Regions from separate parts of the Exiguobacterium sp. TDN 0502 genome, predicted to be linked through region 1. Evidence: riboswitches for the same ligand, from Rfam matches in the RefSeq annotation. Region 1 holds a riboswitch; the other holds the start of a gene.

Evidence for each region. A riboswitch is a leader RNA that binds a small molecule or an ion and turns the genes downstream of it on or off. The one in region 1 is predicted to bind S-adenosylmethionine.
Region 2: it holds a riboswitch for S-adenosylmethionine, as region 1 does, so the genes downstream of both, ACRPK8_RS02590 (methionine ABC transporter ATP-binding protein) here and ACRPK8_RS09725 (2,3-diketo-5-methylthiopentyl-1-phosphate enolase) in region 1, are expected to answer to the same signal.

What each region holds. Positions count from the first base shown of each region.
Region 1 is NZ_JBOZGJ010000008.1:17,427-23,250, forward strand. It holds gene mtnK (S-methyl-5-thioribose kinase) at 1-934, opposite strand, end outside; SAM riboswitch class I at 1,013-1,116, opposite strand; SAM riboswitch class I at 1,322-1,423, shown strand; gene ACRPK8_RS09725 (2,3-diketo-5-methylthiopentyl-1-phosphate enolase) at 1,494-2,684, shown strand; gene ACRPK8_RS09730 (2-hydroxy-3-keto-5-methylthiopentenyl-1-phosphate phosphatase) at 2,681-3,340, shown strand; gene ACRPK8_RS09735 (methylthioribulose 1-phosphate dehydratase) at 3,337-3,957, shown strand; gene ACRPK8_RS09740 (1,2-dihydroxy-3-keto-5-methylthiopentene dioxygenase) at 3,974-4,510, shown strand; gene ACRPK8_RS09745 (arsinothricin resistance N-acetyltransferase ArsN1 family A) at 4,635-5,123, shown strand; gene ACRPK8_RS09750 (MBL fold metallo-hydrolase) at 5,184-5,824, shown strand, end outside.
Region 2 is NZ_JBOZGJ010000001.1:533,551-539,374, reverse strand. It holds gene ACRPK8_RS02595 (methionine ABC transporter permease) at 1-313, opposite strand, end outside; gene ACRPK8_RS02590 (methionine ABC transporter ATP-binding protein) at 303-1,316, opposite strand; SAM riboswitch class I at 1,401-1,505, opposite strand; gene ACRPK8_RS02585 (aminotransferase class I/II-fold pyridoxal phosphate-dependent enzyme) at 1,568-2,755, opposite strand; gene ACRPK8_RS02580 (alpha-glucosidase) at 2,904-4,514, shown strand; gene ACRPK8_RS02575 (MBL fold metallo-hydrolase) at 4,568-5,302, opposite strand; gene ACRPK8_RS02570 (SMP-30/gluconolactonase/LRE family protein) at 5,429-5,824, opposite strand, start outside.

The DNA.
Region 1 (5,824 bases):
CATCGTCGACGAGTCCCGATGTCTGGAACGGTTCGACAGCTTCCCGTTCCCATAAGGCACGGAACGTCGAAGCGAACGTCAGCCAGAACGTATCGATGTCCCGAATCCGGGCATCACGAAGTGCTGAATAATCCGGATATGCCGCAAAGAATAAGTGGGCGATGAACTGTCCAACATCGAATCCGAATGGACCATAGAAGGCGAATTCAGGGTCGATGACTTTCGTTTCTGTCGCCGAGGCGAAGATGCTTCCAGTATGTAGATCGCCGTGTAACAACGCGTCCCCTTTTGTGATGAAGAGCGCTTCAAGTTTTGCGACTTCGCGTTTTAACTCATCGTCTACCCATAAATGAGCCACCTCTTCTTCGAGTCCTGCCTCGATCTCGTTCGTCTCCGCATCATGGAATGGATCGGTGAAGATTAACTTTTCCGTGATGTCGCACAGATCCGGATTGTAGTACGTCCGGGCGACGCGTTTCTTTTCAACCGGACCAAGCGCAAAGTCCGATGTATGGAACAACGTCCGAGCGAGATAAGAACCGATATGTTCTGCAAGAAACGGATACTGTTCACCTGCAAGTAAACCGCTTCGAACGATCGTCAGATGTGAAAGATCTTCCATGACCGTATACGCCTCTTCGTGACTGGCATGAAAGACACGTGGTACGAACGGTACGGCGTGCCGCGCGAATTCACGGAGTGCGGATTGTTCGATCCACGCCCGCTCGAGCGATAACGGCCAGCTCTCGCCGACGACTTTCGCGTAGGGTAGTGCTTGTTTTAGAATCAATCGATGTTCACCCTCCCGAATCCGAAAAACGAGGTTGAGATTGCCGTCACCAATCTCTTCTGCTTCGACGGCTCCGTCGCCGATCAGTCCTAATGAGCGGACACGATCAATCGCGTCCTGTTCTGTAAATGCTTTGTATGTCATCTCAGTTTCCCCCTATGTGATACACGAAAAAGCGCCTCTTTTCGTCATCGAAAAGAGGCGCAGGAAAGTCACTGCATCCTCTTATCTCTCAGACGAAACGTCTGTTGGATGTAGCACCGTGCCTAGTGGTCGGTTGCTGCGGCGTCATCGGGCCAATTCCCTCTGCCAACTCGCGATAAGAGTCGTATGTAGTTGTCGTGTGTGATATTGATTTGAATCTTACGCAACCCTCTTCCCTGCTGTCAAATCGAAATCAAGCAGAAACGGATCGCATTTTTAAGCCATCTATAGAAAGAGTATTTTCAAAAAAATAAATTTTCTAAAATTAGTTTGACAAGTGACGATTCCCATGCAAAAATTGCAATTAGATTTCACAATTTCATCCAATTCTTATCAAGAGCAGACGGAGGGACAAGCCCTACGATGTCGCAGCAACCGACCTTTTGGCACGGTGCTAATTCTTGCAGCTACTAAGCTGACAGATAAGAGTCCACGTTCGAATCATTCATGGTCTCTTGTCGCTGACGAGAGACCATTTTTTTGTTGAAGGAGGAAAGACATGACTTATATCACTGCTACTTATCAATTGACCGTTCGCGATCGACTCGAACAACGCGCTGAACAACTCGCGCTTGGTCTGACAGTCGGTTCTTGGACGGAACTGAATCATCTCGAACAACAACAACTCGCCTCGTTCAAAGGGGAAGTCGTACATACGGAAGAGCGCGACGGTAAAGGCTATATCACGATTCGTTATCCGGAACACAATGTATCGCGCGACTTTTCTGCGATCTTGACGACCGTCTTCGGGAAACTCTCACTCGACGGTGAAATCAAATTAACGGAATTGCTACTACCCGATACATTTACGTCGGACTTTCCAGGTGCGAAGTTCGGCATCGAAGGGGTCCGTTCCTTAATCGGTGTCGAAGATCGTCCACTGTTAATGAGCATCTTCAAAGGGGTCATCGGACGCGATTTATCGTTCCTTCGTGATCAACTTGAAGGACAACTTGCTGGTGGGATTGATCTCGTCAAGGACGATGAGATCCTATACGACAATCCGTTGACACCAACGATTGATCGGGCACGAATCGGACGTGAGGTCATCGATGCTCACTTCCACCGGACCGGTAAACGTGCGTTATACGCGATCACACTCAGTGGTCCCGTCTTTACGCTCAAAGATCAAGCTAAACGATTGATTGACGCTGGCGCAACTGCTTTCTTGCTGAACACCTTCACTTATGGACTCGACGTCTTACGTGAACTGGCACGTGATCCCGAGATCAACGTTCCAATCTTCAATCATCCGGCATACAGCGGTGCGTTGATTGCTAGTCCGAACCACGGAGTCGCAGCGCCTGTTTTACTTGGCACATTACCACGTGCTGCTGGAGCCGACTTGACGTTATTCCCGTCGCCTTACGGCAATGTCGCTTTGCCAAAGGATGTTGCTCGTGGCATAGCGGTCGAAGCTACCCGTCTCGGTCAGACGAAATCGATCTTCCCGGTTCCTTCAGCCGGTATTCATCCTGGACTCGTCGCTCAACTCGTACGGGACTTCGGTATCGATTCCGTCATCAACGCCGGCGGCGGCGTACACGGTCATCCGCAAGGTGCTGCGGCTGGTGTCATTGCTTTCCGTCAAGCACTCGATGCGGCACTCGCAAATGACTCCCTATCGACAGCAGCATCGCGTCATGAAGAATTGCGGATTGCGCTCGACGCTTGGGGGATCAAGTCATGACCGTACGGATTCTTTGTGACTTCGACGGTACGGTGACGACACAGGATAATATCATCGCGCTCATGCAAGCATTTGCGCCAGCGAGTGACTTCGAACCGTTGAAGCGTGGCGTACTCGACCGGACGTTATCGATTCAGGGTGGTGTCGGGCAGATGTTCGCACTTCTGCCGTCTGACGGAAAAACAGCCTATCTTGACTTTTTGTTGGAGCGTGCAGTCATTCGCGACGGATTTTCGGAATTGCTTCAGTACAGTCGTCGTCAAGGCATCGATTTTTCGATCGTCAGCGGTGGCATGGACTTTTTCGTCGAACCGATCTTAGCGCCATTCCTCGAGCAAGAGCAGATTTACTGTAACGTTGCCGATTTCAGTGGTCCATTCGTCCATATCGATTGGCCACACGCCTGCGATGCCGATTGCACGAACGGGTGCGGCTGTTGTAAAACGTCCGTTGCCCGTACATTGCGCAAAGACGGTGACGTCATCATCGTCATCGGTGATTCGGTAACAGACTTCGAACTTGCGAAACAAGCGGATCGTGTCTATGCCCGTGATTATCTGATTACGTTATGCGAAGAGAACGATATCGCCTATACACCGTTTGAGACGTTCCACGATATCGTTCATGATTTGACACGATCTGAGGTGACGATATGACATTCATGCGACGGTACGAAGAGCTACGCGCCATCAAACAAGAGCTTGCAGCGCGCGATTGGTTCCCTGGTACGAGTGGTAATCTCGCCATCCGGACGTCTGGTATTCCGGTTGAATTCCTTGTGACGGCAAGCGGAAAAGATAAACGGCAGACGACTCCTGACGACTTCGTGCATGTCGATGCGACTGGTCAATTGATCGGTGAGCAACCCGGTCGCCCTTCCGCAGAGACATTGCTCCATGTCGAAGTGTTCAATCGCACAGACGCCGGTTGTTCCCTGCATGTCCATACGATTGCGAACAATGTGATTTCGGAGTTATATGGCGATCAGGGAAGTATCACCTTTTCCGGTCAGGAGATCATCAAGGCACTCGGACACTGGGAAGAGGATGCGACGGTCACGGTGCCGATCATTCCGAATCACGCTGACATCCCGACGCTTGCTGCTGCTTTTGCGCCGTATGTCACGGCGGATAGTGGTGCCGTCCTGATTCGGAATCACGGAATCACGGTCTGGGCACCGACCGCCTTTGAAGCGAAGAAACACCTCGAAGCCTTCGAGTTTTTATTTAATTATACGTTGACGTTGCAATCATGCCGTCAATCCATTCATTAAGAGGAGGAACCAGCTCATGGCAACAGTCTTATTTCAGGAAACAAACACACGGTATACGGATCAAACGGAAGTCACAGAATTCCTTACTTCACGCGGCGTTCTATACGAACAGTGGGACGTCTCGAAACTCCCAGCGCCTCTCGTTGAGAACTTCACACTGACGGATGAGGATAAACAAACGATTCTTGATACGTTTGCCCCAGAAATCAAGGATGTCTCGGAGCGTCGTGGGTATCAGACAGCTGACATCATTTCGCTGTCGGATACGACACCGAACCTTGACGAGTTGCTCGTCAATTTCCAGAAGGAACATCACCACACGGATGATGAAGTCCGGTTCATCGTCAGCGGTCACGGCGTCTTCGCAATCAAAGACGAAGAAGTCGGCTACTACAACATCGAACTCAATCCGGGTGATCTGATTTCTGTTCCGGTCAACACACGCCACTACTTTACGCTCCAGGAGGACCGAAAAGTCGTCGCAGTCCGAATTTTCGTCACGACAGACGGTTGGGTTCCAATTTATGAAAACGAGACATCAACGGTCTCATAAAGACGACAAGCGCCGATTTTCTTCTATAGGAAGAGACTCGGCGCTTTTTCTTATCGCACAAACATATCACTACATTGCCACGTAACCGATATAATGAAGGAAAAGTGATGAGGAAGTGAGCACCATGCATATCCGTCCTGTAACGGAACACGACTTACCTGCAATTCTAGCTATCTACAATGAAGGCATCGAAGATCGGATTGCAACACTCGAAACCGATCAAAAGGATTTATCGTTCATGACCCAGTGGTACGCAGAACGAACGGAGCAATATGCCGGATACGTCGCAGAGGATGAAACTGGTGTCCTCGGCTTCATTTCCCTCGATCCGTATAATCCACGTCCTGTCTACGCGACAGTCGGTGAGATTTCTGTCTATATCACCCGGACACACCGGGGACAAGGCATCGGGACACGGTTGCTGGAAACAGCAGAGCAACACGCACGCGATCATCAGTTGCATAAACTGATCCTCTTCACCTTCCCGTTCAACAAAATCGGACAAAAACTCTATATCCGTTCCGGGTTCCGGATTGTCGGGACGTTCAAGGAACAGGGACGTTTGAACGGCGAATACGTCGATGTCATGGCGATGGAGAAACGCTTACGGTAGGATTCGTTAAATGCCAGACGGGGAATAGTCAATCCGAGTCAATTAGAGAGGATGAACCTGATGGATATTCAACAAATTCGCAATGCGACACTCGTCGTCACGTATGCCAATCAAGTGTTACTGATTGATCCGTTTCTCGGTGAAAAAGGCAGTTTGCCTCCCTTCGGACAAACACCGAACGCTGTCGAAAATCCGCTTGTCGACTTGCCGGTCGACGTCACGACACTGCTCGACCCCGATGCTGTTTTCGTGACCCATTTGCATGCCGATCATTTCGATGATGCCGCAAAAAAACTATTGCCAAAGCAACTGCCCCTTTATGCCCAACAAGAAGAGGACGCACAGCAAATCCGGGAGGCCGGCTTCACGAACGTCATGTCTTTTGATTCCGGTGTGACGATCGGTGATATCCAGATCCACCGGACTGGTGGAAAGCACGGTGTTGGTGACATCGGCGAACGGATGGGACATGTTTCAGGTCTCGTCCTTACGCATCCGGACGAACCGACGCTCTATATCGCCGGGGATACGATTTGGTGTGATGAGGTCGCGCACGCGATCGAACAGCATACGCCAGACATCATCGTCGTCAACAGCGGGGCTGCCCAGTTCCTGACGGGCGAACCAATCACGATGTCACAACGCGATCTCCTTGCCGTTCACGAAGCAGCGGCGGAAGCAACAATCATCGTCTCGCATCT
Region 2 (5,824 bases), on a different contig from region 1:
TCGCTGCGACACTGAGGCTGACGGACGCTGCCGTCGGACCGATCGTATTATCGAGTAAGAACTTCGTTAACGGAATGAGGGCGACCAGCAAGATGATGAACGGCAGGGACCGGACGATGTTGACGACGAAGTCAAGGACACGCCGGACGGCAAGATTTTGAAAAAATAATCCGCGATCGGTGACGAACAGGAGAATCCCGAGCGGAATCCCGACGACTAAGGCAAAGGCAAGCGAAATGCCGACCATCCACGCTGTCTCACCGAGCGCTTTCAGAAGCTCGGGTAACATCGTTTGAATACGTTCAAGCCACATCCTGAATCACCTCGAGTGCGTGAAGTTCCGTCGCGAGCCAGTCGAGGGCGGGAGTGATTTGGTCGGATGAACCCGTCAGGCTGACGATCAAGACACCGAAGGCGACATCCTGAATGTAGTCGACCTTCCCGTGCAGGATGCTGACCGAGATATCGTACCGACGGATCGCTTCTGATAAGGTACTCTCGCCGGTTTTCTCGCCGGTGAACTGCAAGCGGATGATCTTGCCAGGTGTCGCTTGCAAGATGCGTTCCGGCAGTTCGATCTGCAGTGCCGTATCGACGTAATGCTGGGTCACCGGATGTTTCGCCTGACTGAACAAGTCATAAGTAGATGCGACTTCGACGACTTCTCCTTGCGACATGACGGCGACACGGTGGCAAATCTGTTTGACGACATCGATTTCATGGGTGATGAGGACGATCGTCAGACCAAGTCGTTCATTCAAATCTTTCAACAAATCCAAAATTTGCAGTGTCGTGACCGGGTCAAGCGCAGACGTCGCTTCGTCACATAACAGGACGGTCGGATCATTCGCGAGTGCCCGGGCAATCCCGACGCGCTGTTTCTGTCCGCCGCTCAATTGGCTCGGGAAGTTCGTTTCGAACCCTTCGAGTCCGACGAGCGAGACGAGTTCCTGAATCCGTTCTGGAAAATCGGCGCGTTTCACACCAGCTGCCTTGAGCGCAAAGGCGATGTTATCCGCGACGTTGCGCGACTGGATCAATTGGAAGTGTTGAAAGATCATGCCTGTCCGTAAACGAAGTTGACGTAAATCCGCCTTCGACATCCCGCCGAGCGAGACACCGTCGACCTTGACCGTTCCTTGCGTCGGATGTTCGAGCCCGTTGATCAGGCGAAGTAACGTACTTTTACCGGCACCAGATTCACCGATGATGCCGAAGATTTCTCCTTTTTGGATCGTCAAATCGACATCTCGTAAAGCAAAAATCGGGGTCCGGTCCCGGACGAACCGTTTCGTAATCTGTTTGAATTCAATCATCCGCTCATCTCCTCATACAAAAAAAGTCGCTTTTTCCTAGTAGCAGAGCAACCAGAAAAAAGCGACGAAAGTGTAAGATTTCGTAACTTATCTCTCAGAATGAATCCATTCTGTAGGATGTGGCACCGTTCCTGATAGGTGGTTGCCGGACGTCGTTGGGCCTAATCCCTCGGTCGCTCTCGATAAGTAGTTATGCTGTTGGGATTTACTTTAACGGAAATGATTCCCATCTGTCAAACGTTTTTTCAGAATTATTCCGCAACAGGCGTCCGGAACAAGTTGAGCGTGCCGATGCGGTCGACGGCTTCTTCCAACCGTTCGACATCGGCGATCAGACTGATCCGCACATATCCTTCGCCGTATTCACCGAAGAAGGATCCCGGTGTTACCGCGACGTGTGCTTCGTCAAGCAGGTGATCGGTGAAGCTTTGGGATGTGTAACCTTCAGGCACCGGGAGCCAAACGAAGAACGAACCGCCGGGACGTGGTCCATTCCAACCGATCGCGTCGAGTTTTGCGAATAAGGCATCACGTCGTGTTTCATACAGCTTGCTTAATTCGCGGACGCATGTCTGATCACTCGTCAAGGCGACGGTCGCCGCATGTTGAATCGGTGTGAAGGCACTGACGTAAAGATGTTCCTGGTACGTCTCGATGCTTGAGATGACGGACGGATTTCCGATCGCAAAGGCGATCCGGAAGCCGGACATGTTGAAGCGTTTCGAGAGTGAGAACAACTCGATCCCGACGTCTTTTGCGCCTTCGGTCTGCAGGAAGCTGCGGGTCGGGCCGTCGAAGCTGATGCCGCCGTAGGCGAGGTCATGGACGATGCAAATATCATGGGCATCCGCGAAAGCGACCGTCTGTTCGAAGGCTTCCGCTGTTGCCGTGGCGCCAGTCGGATTACTCGGGTAATTGAGGAACAACATCCGGGCACGCGCAATGTCTGTTGTATCAAGCAAGTCGTAATCCGGTAAGAAGTCGTTTTTCTCAAGCAACGGCAGTGTGATCGGATACGCACCGGCAAGGGCGGCACCGGACAGGTAATCCGGGTAACCGGGATCCGGAACGATGACACCTTCCCCCGGATTAACGATCGTTTGCGGTAAAGCGACGATTCCTGCCTTACTACCGAGCAGAATCGTGACTTCTGTAGCCGGATCGATCGTGACACCGAATTCGTTCGCGTAAAAGTGCGCGACGGCTTGTTTTAGAAAATCATGTCCACGAAACGGTGGATATTGAAGGTTCGTTGGCTCATCGATCGCCTGTTTCAGTGCGTCGAGAATATGTACGGGCGTCGTTTGATCGGGTGTTCCTTGACCAAGTGTGATGACATCATGACCGGCAGCTTTAACAGCACCAATCCGGTTCGCAAGTTCAGCGAACACAGGTGCAGGAAGCCGGTCGATGGCGATGGATGGAGCAAAATGTTTCATGGATGCGTGCCTCCTTCATGGTATTGTCGTCAAGGATAACGAATATTCAGTCAAAAGAAAAGAACTTTTTCGAAATTCGAAAAAATTTCCAAATAAACAGGTGCAGGCATGCAGAGCGGGAATAGAGAGTAGGGAGAGGAGTGAGGAGATGAAGCGAGCCAACTGGAAAGAGGCTGTTGTCTATCAAGTCTACTGGCGTAGTTTTAAGGATTCGAACGGAGATGGCATCGGTGACTTACGCGGGGTCATCGACAAACTCGATTACATCGCGTCGCTCGGTGTTGATGTCGTCTGGTTGAATCCGTGTTACCGTTCCCCGGACGTCGATAACGGTTACGATATCGCAGATTACTATGATGTCATGGAAAAAGCGGGAACGATGGGGGATTTACAGGAATTGATTGCAGCGGCACATGCGCGTGGACTAAAGATCATCTTGGATCTGGTCGTCAATCACACGAGCAACCAGCATGACTGGTTCCGTCAGTCGCGGGACCGGATCAACGATAAGGATGACTGGTATATCTGGAAAGATGGAACGGAAGGAACACCGCCGAACAACTGGCGCTCGTATTTTGCGCCGAGTCCGTGGACGTGGAGTGAAGAGCGGGGACAGTATTATTTTCATTCCTTCGCAAAAGAGCAACCGGATTTGAACTGGGAGCATCCGGCTGTCCGTCAGGCGATTTACGACATGATGAACTGGTGGGTGGAGCAAGGCATCGACGGATTCCGGATGGATGTCATCAACTTGATTAAAAAACGCTCGCTTGAGGATGTCGTCAATCCGTTCAATCTGTCGTATCTCGGAAATCAGCCCGGTGTACACGACTTTCTGCAGGAGATGCATGCGAACGTCCTTGCCGGAAAAGACCTGTTCACGGTCGGGGAAATCCCGTTCGTCGGACCGGAAGACGGTCTGTTATATGTCAGTGAAGAGCGGAACGAATTGCGAACACTGTTTCACTTCGAAATCGCGGACGACATGGAGGCGATGGATCTTTTACGTTTCAAGGAAATTCAGAAACGCTGGTATGACGTCCTGTATCCGTTAGGCGTTCATTCACAGTTTCTCAACAACCATGATCATACGCGACAAGTGACGCGATTCGGGAGCGAACGGTATCGCGTCGAGAGTGCGAAACTACTCGGTTTGATGCTGCATACGTTACCCGGCATTCCATACGTGTATCAAGGGGAAGAAATCGGGATGACAGGAATCCGTTTCTCGGATCCGTCGATGTATCAGGACGTCGCGTTTCGCAATCGATACGAAGAGCGCGTTGCTGGCGGCGAGGATCCGGAGGTCGTGCTCTCGTCGATGCAACTGCTCGCACGCGATAATTCCCGCACGCCGATGCAGTGGGACGGCACGCACGCGGCAGGCTTTACGAGTGGAAGACCGTGGTTAGCCGTTAACCCGAACTATCCGGACATCAACGTCGCGCAAGCAGAAGCGGATCCGGCATCGGTTCTTGCGTTCTACAGGAAGCTGATTCGGTTACGCAAGGAGCATCCGGTCATGGTTTACGGTACGTACCGCGACTTAGCGCTTCACGATCCGTATCTTTACATCTACGAGCGGGAACTAGACGGTGACGTTTGGCGGATCGTGCTTAACGTGCATGATGAACCGATGGAGACGGCATTCTTATTACCGCAGGAACAGCTGCTCCTCTCAAACTATCCGGATACACCGGATGAACTGCGTCCTTATGAAGCAAGAGTGTACCGCTACCCTGTTGCAGAACAGGTGTGAATGGCGTGATATAAAAACATCCGCGACGCATCTGAGTGCACGTCGCGGATGTTTTAATTCAGGGTAAATGGTGAAGATTTTCTCGTTTGTAGTACCTGGGCAAACCGATCGACAGCCTGACGCATCTCGTAGCTAGGTCCGAGAATGAGTGGTCCATGCCCGACGGCAAGCACGTCCGGGGAGAGTTCCGTCAATTGGTCGGCGGAGCGAAGGGCAACGTCCGGATCCCATGTGGCAAGGGCCGGGAACGGGAATTGCCATCGGACGTCCCCGGAGACGGCGAGACCCCCTTGTGTCTGAAAGGCATCGCCGGCAATCAACGTCCGGCTGCCTCCGTGCCAGAGTGAAATCGAGCCTGGCGTATGCCCGGGAGAGGCGATGACGCTCAGACTTCCGACCTGTTGACCGCTCTCGAGCAATCGGTCCGGACGCGTCTTGATGTGTTTCGGAATCCCGCCTTTTAAAGGTGTCGTCTCCCCTTCGCGCAAGGAATCATCTCCGCTCAGCAGGGCAGCATCACGGTAACTGATCGAAACTTCGGCAAGTGGAAAGGCACTTGCAAGAAAGTCGAGCGATCCGACATGATCGGCATGGGCGTGCGTCAAAATAATTGCACCAAGCGGTTTTTCCTGCTGGCGGATGTAGTGATAAAGCGCCTTGGCGTTGATGCCGAGTCCGGCATCAATCAATGTCAGACTGTCTGCTTCTTCAAACAGGTAGCAGTTGACCGGAAAAAAGGACGGTGTCGTTTGCAATTGATGTAAACGTTCGATGGTCGAGACGCGCATCGGCATTCACTCCTTCAAAAGAGTAAGTAGTCTTCTCCTCTAGTATCGTCCGTTTTCGGACTAGCGTCTAGCAGAAGGATTAAAAAAGAGGGACACCGCTAAAAAAGATGTTCCCTCCTTGGATCGTCATTTGAATGTTACGGCAAAGACGGCACCGGCATGTGCGGAGTCGTCTCCGTTTGCTGCTGTCGTGACGAGCAACTGATCTTCATAAAAAATCGGGCAGGTCGGATTTGCGACAGGGAAGTCGATCTGGTCGAGCTTCTCACCTGTTTCAAGATTCCAGTGCGTGATGCAGGATCCGGCATAATGCGCAATCCAGGCGTGACCGTCCGCATCCTTCGTCATACCGTCCGGGAATCCGTCCTCTTCCTCAAGATCAACAGCGACCCGTTTGTTCGACAGCGGGGCGTCCGGTGCATAATCGAACGCATAGACTTTTTTCGTTGGCGTATCGATGTGGTAGAGGGTCTTTCCATCCTCCGACCAGACGAGCCCGTTCGAGTTCGTCAGGTCTTCGTG